Regions from separate parts of the Parazoarcus communis genome, predicted to be linked through region 2. Evidence: predicted binding sites of a transcription regulator. Region 2 holds the regulator's gene; each other region holds the start of a gene.
The links. Region 2 encodes FNR, which switches genes on or off when oxygen is low (the NO sensors DNR and NnrR bind a similar motif). Its sites were predicted from a motif close to TTGANCTAGNTCAA; they were not measured.
Positions count from the first base shown of each region.

Region 1 (3,275 bases), 1.6 Mb from region 2:
CGGCCGAGCTTCAGCGCAGCAACCGGGCGCTGGAGCTGCTGTATCACGCGATTGCACGCCTGTACCACGCGCCGGCAGCGCCTGAGGCTTACGAGGCCACGCTGCGCGACATCGAGCAGGTGGCGGGGCTGCGGGGCAGTCTGGCCTGCATCGAGCCGCGCCATGACGGGCCGGCTTCCGTGATCGCGAGTTCGATCGGCCCGTGCCCCGACCATGTCGAGAGCGGGGTAGAGGCCGAGCTGGCCTGTGCGCGCTGTCGTTCGCACTCGGGTGGCTGGAATTACGAGCGCGAGGGCGACCACGACCTCTTGCGGGTCCCCTTGCGTGATGCTGAGCGTCACTTCGGCACGTTGCGTCTGGCGCTGGCGCCCGGGCAGCGGCTCGAAGCCTGGCAGCAGCAGCTGGTCGAGGCGCTGTCGCGCCATGTCGGAATGGCACTTGGGGCCGCACGGCGCAGCGAGCAGGCGCGCCTGCTCGCCCTGCAGGAGGAGCGCTCGGTGATTGCCCGCGAGTTGCACGATTCGCTCGCGCAGGCCCTGTCCTACATGAAGATCCAGGTCAGCCTGGTGCAGCCACTGGTGGGCGACCCCGCGCGCAGCGCCGAGGCCGAGGCCATCCTTGCCGACCTGCGCGAGGGCATCAGTGCCGCCTACCGCCAGTTGCGCGAGCTGCTGGTGTCGTTCCGGCTCAAGATGACGGGTGATTTTTCGGAGCTGCTGCAGGCCGCAGTGGACGAGTATGCGAGCAAGGGCAAGATCGAGGTCGAACTCGAAACCCGGCTTGCCGACTGCCACCTCGGCCCCAACCAGGAGGTGCATGTGCTGCATATCATCCGCGAGGGCCTGTCGAACATGGTGCGACATGCGCATGCAAGCAAGGCCTGGCTGAGCCTGAAGTGTGATGCGGACGGTGAGTTCTCCGTCGTGCTCGACGACAATGGTGTGGGGCTCGGCGAGCCGGTCTCCGATGCACGCAACCATCATGGCCTTGCGATCATGCGCGAGCGTGCGTGCAGCCTGGGGGGGCGTTTCGACATTGCCCCCCGGCCGGGCGGGGGAACGCGGGTCAGTCTGCGTTTTCGTGCCGGCACCGCGATCGTGACCGAGACACCCATCGCATTCGGGAGCGTGAAATGAGCGATGTCCAGAGCGTCATCATCGTCGATGATCACCCGCTGTTCCGCAAGGGCCTGATCCAGCTGCTGAAGACCGTCCCCACGCTGAACCTGATCGGCGAGGCCGCCGGCGGAGAGGAGGGCCTGGCGCTGGCTGTGCGCCTGCAGCCGGACCTGATCCTGCTCGACCTGAACATGAAGGACATGAACGGGATCGAGGTCTTGAGCGCCATCCGCGCCGCCCGTCTCGACAGTCGCGTGGTGATGGTGACGGTGTCCGATCATGGCGAGGACCTGGTCGCCGCCTTGCGCGCGGGGGCCGATGGCTACCTGCTGAAGGACATGGAGCCCGAGGCCATGGTCGATGCGCTGCGCGATGTGGGCAGTGGCCGCATCGTCATCTCCGACGAGCTCACCCACCTCATGGCCGCCGCCCTGCGCGGCCCTGCGCAGCCCGAGTCAATTGCCGCTGCCGGACTGACCGAGCAGGAGGTGCGAATTCTCGAGCAGATCTCCGGCGGCCTGTCGAACAAGCTCATCGGACGCGAGCTCGACATCGCCGAAGGCACGGTGAAGGTCCACGTCAAGCACATCCTGCGCAAGCTCAAGATGCGCTCGCGGGTGGAAGCCGCGGTGTGGGCGGTCGAGCACCTGCGCAGCTAGACGTCTATTTCCTTCGTTGTAGTTTGCAGTGTTATCCGCACCTTACCTCGCGCATCCGGTCATGCGCATCGAAGCCGCATAACTGAGAGCCATTCTCGTCTTGATGCCCATCAATGACGCACTCCGGGCAAGGGTTTTCAATGTCCCTATTCGCTATACGGGAAAACCCTCTTGGAACCTGCAGCCCTTTCGCGCCGAAGTTTTTTGCGTGGCCGCATCCGCACCGTGAACCCCGCCCAGCGTCCACCGTGGGCGCTTGACGAGGCTGCCTTCATCGAGCGTTGCACGCGCTGCGACGCCTGCATCAAGGCCTGTCCGACCGGCATTCTGATTCATGCCGACGGCGCCTATCCGGCAGTCGATTTCAGCCACGGGGAGTGCACCTTCTGTGGCGAGTGCGTGAGTCGCTGCGAACCGGCGGCGTTGCAGCGCGCGGCGGAGGATGCTCCGGCGTGGCGTCTGCAGGCGCACATCGGGGATGCCTGCCTGGCAATGAGCGGCGTGGAGTGCCGGGTCTGCGGCGAGGCCTGTCCTGCGGGGGCAATCCGTTTTCGCCCGCGTCTTGGCGGCGTGGCGCTGCCGGCGCTGACGCTGGAGAGCTGCAATGGTTGTGGTGCCTGTTTCGCCCCCTGCCCGGTCCGGGCAATCACGGTGAAGGCAGGGGAGATGGATATGGCGAACAAGGAGAGCACATGAACATCGCAAGCCTGGTAGTGCGGGCGAAGCCCGAGGATTTCGCCGTCGTGCACGACTTTCTGAAGCAGGTGCCCGGCGTTGAAGTGCAGGGTGAATCGCTCGAAACCGGTCGCATCGTCGTCACCGTGGAAGACGGTGAAGGCTGGTCGGTGACCGACTCGATACTGAAGGTGAATCTCGGCCCCAGGGTGCAAGGGGTGACGCTCGCCTACGAATACACGGATGAAGGTCTCGAAAACCTGGAGGCATGAAGAAAATGAGCATGGACAGACGCGAATTCATCAAGGCCAATGCGGTTGCGGCCGCAGCGGCAACGGCGGGCATCAGCATTCCGGTGGTGGCGCAGGCGCAGGCCAGGAATGGCGACGGCACCAAGGTGCGCTGGGACAAGGCCGCCTGCCGCTTCTGCGGTACCGGCTGTTCGGTGCTGGTCGGCGTGCAGAACGGCCGCATCGTTGCCACTCAGGGCGACCCGGATGCACCGGTCAACCGCGGCCTGAACTGTATCAAGGGCTACTTCCTGTCGAAGATCATGTACGGCGACGACCGTCTGACCAAGCCGCTGCTGCGCATGAAAGGCGGCAAATACGACAAGAACGGCGAGTTCACGCCGATCTCGTGGGATCAGGCCTTCGACATCATGGCCGACAAGTGGAAGGCCGCGATCAAGACCCACGGCGCCGACTCGATCGCGATGTTCGGTTCCGGGCAGTGGACGGTGTGGGAAGGCTATGCGGCGGCCAAGCTGTACAAGGCCGGTTTCCGCACCAACAACCTCGACCCCAATGCGCGTCACTGCATG
Region 1 covers NZ_CP022187.1:3,461,968-3,465,242, forward strand. Annotated here, with positions in the region: gene CEW83_RS15785 (histidine kinase) at 1-1,136, shown strand, start outside; gene narL (two-component system response regulator NarL) at 1,133-1,777, shown strand; gene napF (ferredoxin-type protein NapF) at 2,003-2,473, shown strand; gene CEW83_RS15800 (chaperone NapD) at 2,470-2,724, shown strand; gene napA (nitrate reductase catalytic subunit NapA) at 2,730-3,275, shown strand, end outside.
Region 1: napF (ferredoxin-type protein NapF) is a predicted target of FNR. The motif match lies at 1,878-1,891, and genes of this name have one in related genera.

Region 2 (3,275 bases):
GCCGGTGAAGCGCATCGCTCGGATACGGCCGAGCAGTGGCGCAATCGCACTGAAGAGCAGGCGGGCAGCTGGTGGACCGACTGGATGGACTGGGTCAAACCCCACGCCGGAGAGCTGATCGAGGCGAGGCCGGCGGCAAGCGAGCAGTTTCCTTCGCTCGCACCGGCGCCGGGAACCTATGTGCTTGAGTCCTGAGTGCGCTGGCGCGTGAAGGCTTCGGCTTTCAGCACCCGGGTATCGTGAAAGACGGCCTCTTGTTCGTTCAAGAGGCCGTTGCTTTTCGGGGGACGGCAAGGACTTGAGCGGGCGAAGTGCTACCCGCTGTAGCGCGACAGTGCCTGCGGATTGTGAAGCGTGATGCGCTTGCCGTGAACGGTGATGAGACCATGGTCTGCCAGGTCGTGAAAGATCCGCGAAAGGGTCTCGGGCGTCAGGTTCAGCCGTGACGCGATGACCTGCTTGCTCGTGGGCAGGGAGATGTCGCAAGCCTTGGTGCCATCCTCTTCGGTTTGCTGGAGGAGGTAACCGATCACGCGCTGTGTGCTCGAGCGCAGGGAATAGGTTTCTACGTCGCGCACCATGTTATGCAGGCGGACCGCCATGCCTGCCAGAAGCTTGCGTGCAAACTGCGGATCCTGATCGATCAGGTCGGATACGACGTTCTGGCCGATATGAAGCAGCGACATGTCGGTAAGCGCTTCGGCAAAAACGGGGTAGGGGCGGTTCATGAACATCACCGCTTCGCCAAAGCTTTGCTGCGGGCCGACGATCTCGACCACTTTCTCGTTGCCCTGAGCTGACGAGAAGCCGAGCTTGAGCTGCCCTTCGGTGACGAAATAGAAACCGTGGGCAACGTCGCCGCGCTGAAACAGCAGTTCACCCTTGCCCAGGCGGCGTTCGCGGGTATAGCGTGCAACACGTTCCAGCTCACTCTCCGACAGCTCCCCGAACAGGGAGATCTGACGGAGCTGGGTAAGGATGTCTGCGGCGGTCTGGTTCATTCCGTGCTCCTGCATTTCACTTTCGATTCTAGCCTGCGTGGCTGAATCCTGTTTGTTCTGTCATTGTTCGGCGCCCGACCAGGGCGCACCGGTCAGCATTTTCCCCGAGGAGGAACGAAAGATGTATCAGGCGATCAAGCACATCCACGTCACCTGTGTGATTCTGAGCCTTGCCGGCTTCGCGCTCAGGGGAGTGTGGATGCTTGTTGACAGCCGTCTGCTCACACATCGTCTGACGCGCGTCCTGCCGCATGTGGTCGATACCGTGTTGCTTGGCAGTGCGATCACGCTGGCGGTGATGATCGAACAGTACCCGTTGCAGGCACCGTGGGTGACGGCCAAGGTCATTGGCCTGATCGTCTACATCCTGCTGGGCGCCGTTGCCCTGAAACGTGGCCGAACGCGCACCGTGCGCGGGGCTGCGTTTGTTGCTGCGCTGCTCGTGTTCAGCTGGATCGTGTCGGTCGCGCTCAGCAAGAACGTCGGCGGCTGGTTCGCCGTCTTTGCCTGAGCGCGACAGTCCGGCGCTCAGCGCGCGCCGGGCTGGTGCTGAATGAGTTTCTTGAGACCGTCGTTGTCGAGAATGCGGATATGTTTCTGCTGCACCGCGACGAGGCCGTCTTCCTGAAAGCGGGAGAAGGCACGCGAGACCGTTTCCAGCTTCAGGCCCAGATAGGAGCCGATCTCTTCGCGGGTCATGCGCAGGTGAAACTCGGCGGCCGAGAAGCCACGAGCGGTGAAGCGCTGCGACATGTTGAGCAGGAAGGCCGCCAGACGCTCTTCCGCGCGCATGGAGCCCAGCAGCATCATCACGCCGTGATCGCGCACGATCTCGCGGCTCATGACCTTGTGGAACTGGTGCTGAAGGCCTTCGATCTCGCGGGACAGTTCTTCCAGCTTGGCGTAGGGAATGACGCAGACCTCGCTGTCTTCGAGCGCAACCGCATTGCACGAGTGGAACTCGGTGCTGATGCCGTCGAGCCCGATGATCTCGCCGGTCATCTGGAATCCGGTGACCTGCTCGCGACCATCTTCGAGCAGAACGTCGGTCTTGAAGGAGCCTGCACGGATCGCATAGATGGCTTCGAAGAGTTCGCCTGCGCGATAGAGCGGCTGCTGACGCTTGATCTTCCGACGCCCGCCGACAAGTTCGTCGAGGCGGTTGAGTTCAGTGTCAGTCATGCCGAACGGCAGGCACAGCTCCAGCAGATTGCATTGTGAGCATGCGGTTTTGAGCCCCGCCGCGGTGATCGGCACCGTCGCCTTCATTTGCACTGTAAACTTGCTCCGATTCCGGATTGGGGGTAGTCAGAATGTTGCCGTTGATCCAAGTCAACCACAAAACGCCGGCTTTCTGCCATTGTTAAGTAACACATCGACGCAGCCAGACCATGACCAGCCAGACAGACCTAATCTTTGATCCCCAGTTGATTCGACGATTCGACATCAACGGGCCTCGCTATACGTCGTATCCCACCGCAGACAGGTTTGTGGAGGCATTCGATGCACAAGCACTGACAGACTGGCTGGGAAAACGTGCCGTTGGCGGTGTGAGCCGACCGCTGTCATTATACTTCCACATCCCCTTTTGTAACACGATCTGCTATTACTGCGCCTGTAACAAGATCATCACCAAGGATCATGGCAGGTCTGCCAAGTATCTGAATTACCTGGAAAAAGAGATCGAAATGCAGGCGGCGGCCCTGGGGGGGACACGTCAGGTCACGCAGTTACATCTCGGGGGTGGAACGCCGACCTTCCTCTCGCACGCGGAGATGCATCAGTTGATGGATGCGGTCCGCAAGCACTTCAACCTGGTGCCGAATGGCGAGTACTCGATCGAGGTCGATCCGCGCAAGGTGGATTTCGACACCGTCGAAATGCTGGCCAACCTCGGCTTCAATCGCATGAGCGTCGGCGTGCAGGACTTCGCCGAGGACGTGCAGATTGCGACCAACCGCGTGCAAAGCGTCGAAGAGACGAAGCTCGTCATCGACGCGGCGCGGGCAACCGGCTTCAAGTCGATCAGCATGGACCTGATCTATGGTCTGCCCAAGCAGAATGTGATCAGCTTCAACCGCACGCTGGAGCAGGTGCTCGAACTCTCGCCCGATCGAATCTCGCTGTACAGCTACGCGCACCTGCCGGGACTGTTCAAGCCCCAGCGCAGGATCATTCCGATCGACCTGCCGTCAGCGGACTCCAAGCTTCAGATTCTGCAGCTTGCCATCCGTCGCCTGACCGACGCCGGCTACGTCTATATCGGCATGGACC
Region 2 covers NZ_CP022187.1:445,686-448,960, forward strand. Annotated here, with positions in the region: gene CEW83_RS02180 (PHA/PHB synthase family protein) at 1-195, shown strand, start outside; gene CEW83_RS02185 (Crp/Fnr family transcriptional regulator) at 315-1,001, opposite strand; gene CEW83_RS02190 (SirB2 family protein) at 1,123-1,512, shown strand; gene fnr (fumarate/nitrate reduction transcriptional regulator Fnr) at 1,530-2,270, opposite strand; gene hemN (oxygen-independent coproporphyrinogen III oxidase) at 2,393-3,275, shown strand, end outside.

Region 3 (3,275 bases), 2.2 Mb from region 2:
GGGTACCTATCAGCCGCTGCGGGCGTGGGAGCTGACACCGGAGCGCATTCGGAAGACGCTGAACATCAACCTGCTCGGGGTCATGGATGGGGTGGCCGCGGTGGTGCCCGGGATGCTCGAACGCGGGCGGGGGGCGATTGCCATCGTGGCCTCGGTCGCAGGCTACGGCGGCTTGCCCAATGCCGCCACCTACGGGCCATCGAAGGCGGCGCTGATCAACTTTTCCGAGACGCTCTACATGGATCTGGCGCCGCGCGGACTGGGCGTGCACCTGATCTGTCCCGGTTTCGTGGCGACGCCACTGACGGCGCAGAACGATTTCCACATGCCCGCCCTGATCACCGCCGAGCAGGCGGCCGACGAGATCATGGCCGGCTTTGCCCGCGGTGAGTTCGAGACCCACTTCCCGAAGCGTTTCACCCGCTTTCTCAAGCTGCTGCAGTGCCTGCCGCGGCGCCTCTACTTTCCGCTCATCCGGCGGGCAACGGGCCTGTAATGACCTCCTTCGACTGTCGCGCGGCTGCCGAGAACGTGGCGCGGTTCTACGAGAACCTCACGCCCCTGCTGCTTGGGAAAATCGACGCCTTCTATGCCGAGAATGCCCGTTTCAAGGACCCGTTCAACGATGTTGCGGGCCTGAAGGCGATCACCCGCATCTTCGAGCACATGTTCGAGACCGTGGAGTCTCCCCGCTTCGTGATCACGAGCATCATTGCCGAGGGACAGCAGGCGATGCTTGCCTGGGACTTTCACCTCAATCTGCGTAACCGGGCGATCGTCATTCGCGGCGTCAGTCACCTGTCCTTCGACGAAGCAGGGCGCGTCGAAGTCCATCGCGATTACTGGGATGCGGCTGAGGAGCTGTATGCCCGATTGCCCCTGATTGGTGCGCTGATGCGCCTGCTGAGGCGCAAGCTGTCGGCAACAGAGGGCTGAAACGCAGTTTGTTGTCATGCAGCAAACATGCCTGCGGGAAAACCCCGAGTACTCGTCACAGGGCTTTATGCGGCTTGATGGTTATCAGATACCGCGCCGCAGCATATTGATTTTTATCAAATAAGTATGTTGCGACCCTGATTTTCACTGTGGCAACATCGATCCACCTGCTCATCGTGTTCTTTGCTGGGGGTCGACATGGGTTTTGCCGGTCGTATCGCAGGATCTTCGCTTCTTCTCGGGTACGTCTCCGGCGTACTCGCACAGGATGCGCCGAGCCGTTACAACCTCCAGCAGCCGGTGACGCGGATCGCCTCAGAGATCTACAGCATGCATACCCTGATGCTGATCATCTGCCTGGTGATCTTCATCGCGGTGTTCGGCGTCATGTTCTGGTCTGTCATTCACCATCGCAAGTCCCGCGGCGCGGTTGCGGCCAATTTCCATGAAAACACGGCGGTCGAGATCGCGTGGACGGTGATCCCGGTGCTGATTCTGCTTGGCATGGCGTGGCCCGCCACCAAGACCGTGATTGCGATGAAGGACACCTCCAACCCCGACATCACCATCAAGGCCACGGGCTATCAGTGGAAGTGGGGTTACGACTATCTGCAGGGCGAAGGGGAGGGCATCCGCTTCCTGTCCGGTTCATCCACACCGCGCGCCCAGATCAGCGGTGGCGAACAGAAAGGCGATACCTATCTGCTTGAGGTGGACAATCCGGTTGTGGTGCCGGTGGGCAAGAAGGTCCGCGTGCTCGTGACCGCCGCCGACGTGATCCATTCGTGGTGGATGCCGGCTTTCGGCGTGAAGCAGGATGCGATTCCCGGCTTCATCCGCGACACGTGGTTCACCGCAGACAAGGAAGGCATCTATCGCGGCAACTGTGCCGAACTCTGCGGCAAGGATCACGGCTTCATGCCGATCGAGGTGCATGTGGTCTCGGCAGAGAAATACACCGAATGGGTCGCATCGCAGCAGGCCCAGGCCACGACAGCCTCTGCGGACGACGCCCGGGAGTGGGCACTGGCCGAGCTGGTCGAGCGCGGCGAGAAGGTTTTCGCGGCCAATTGTGCGGCCTGCCACCAGGCCGATGGCAAGGGGCTGCCGCCGGTATTTCCTGCGCTTGATGGCTCGCCCGTGGTGACGGGCGATGCAAGCGGCCAGATCGAACTGGTGTTGAAGGGCAAGGCGGGGACCGCGATGGCCGCATTCGGCGGGCAGTTGTCGGACGCCGAGCTCGCTGCGGTGATCACCTATACCCGTAACGCCTGGGGTAACCAGTCGGGCGAGGCGGTGCAGCCGGCAGACGTTGTCGCCGCGCGCTGAGGCTGAGGTCGAAGCGGGTTTTGCTGCGGTGTGATTGTAGGGGCCGTCCCGGTCCCGATGGCAAGGTTCTGTCGCGCGTGGGCGCGACAATGGAGGCGTGTGCATGAATACACTGACTCACGATCGGCCCGGCGTTCACCCCCCGCACGGTCATGCGCATGGTCCCACCGGCCTGATGCGCTGGGTGACCACCACCAATCACAAAGACATCGGCACGATGTACATGATCTTCAGTTTCATCATGTTCCTCTCCGGGGGGGTGATGGCGCTGACGATCCGGGCCGAACTGTTCCAGCCCGGTCTGCAGGTGGTGGAGCCCGAGTTCTTCAACCAGCTCACGACCATGCACGGTCTGGTGATGGTGTTCGGCGCGATCATGCCGGCCTTCGTCGGCTTCGCCAACTGGATGATCCCGCTGATGATCGGGGCCAGCGACATGGCCTTCGCGCGCATGAACAACTGGAGCTTCTGGCTCCTGCCGCCCGCGGCCATCCTGCTGCTGGGTTCGTTCTTCGTGCCCGGCGGCGCAACCGCTGCGGGGTGGACGCTGTACGCACCGCTTTCGGTGCAGATGGGCATGGGCATGGATCTGGCGATCTTCGCCATCCACATCATGGGCGTGAGCTCGATCATGGGCGCGATCAACATCGTCGTCACCGTGCTCAACATGCGCGCGCCCGGCATGAACATGATGCGCATGCCGCTGTTCTGCTGGACCTGGCTGATCACCGCCTATCTGCTGATCGCGGTGATGCCGGTGCTGGCCGGTGCGGTCACGATGATCCTGACCGATCGCCACTTCGGCACCAGCTTCTTCAATGCCGCCGGTGGCGGTGACCCGGTGATGTACCAGCACATCTTCTGGTTCTTCGGTCACCCCGAGGTCTACATCATGATCCTGCCGGCCTTCGGGATCGTCAGCCAGATCATTCCGACCTTCTCGCGCAAGCCGCTGTTTGGCTATGCCTCGATGGTGTACGCGACCTCGTCGATTGCGATCCTGTCCTTCA
Region 3 covers NZ_CP022187.1:2,840,596-2,843,870, reverse strand. Annotated here, with positions in the region: gene CEW83_RS12965 (SDR family NAD(P)-dependent oxidoreductase) at 1-496, shown strand, start outside; gene CEW83_RS12960 (nuclear transport factor 2 family protein) at 496-936, shown strand; gene coxB (cytochrome c oxidase subunit II) at 1,135-2,265, shown strand; gene ctaD (cytochrome c oxidase subunit I) at 2,369-3,275, shown strand, end outside.
Region 3: coxB (cytochrome c oxidase subunit II) is a predicted target of FNR. The motif match lies at 1,043-1,056, and genes of this name have one in related genera.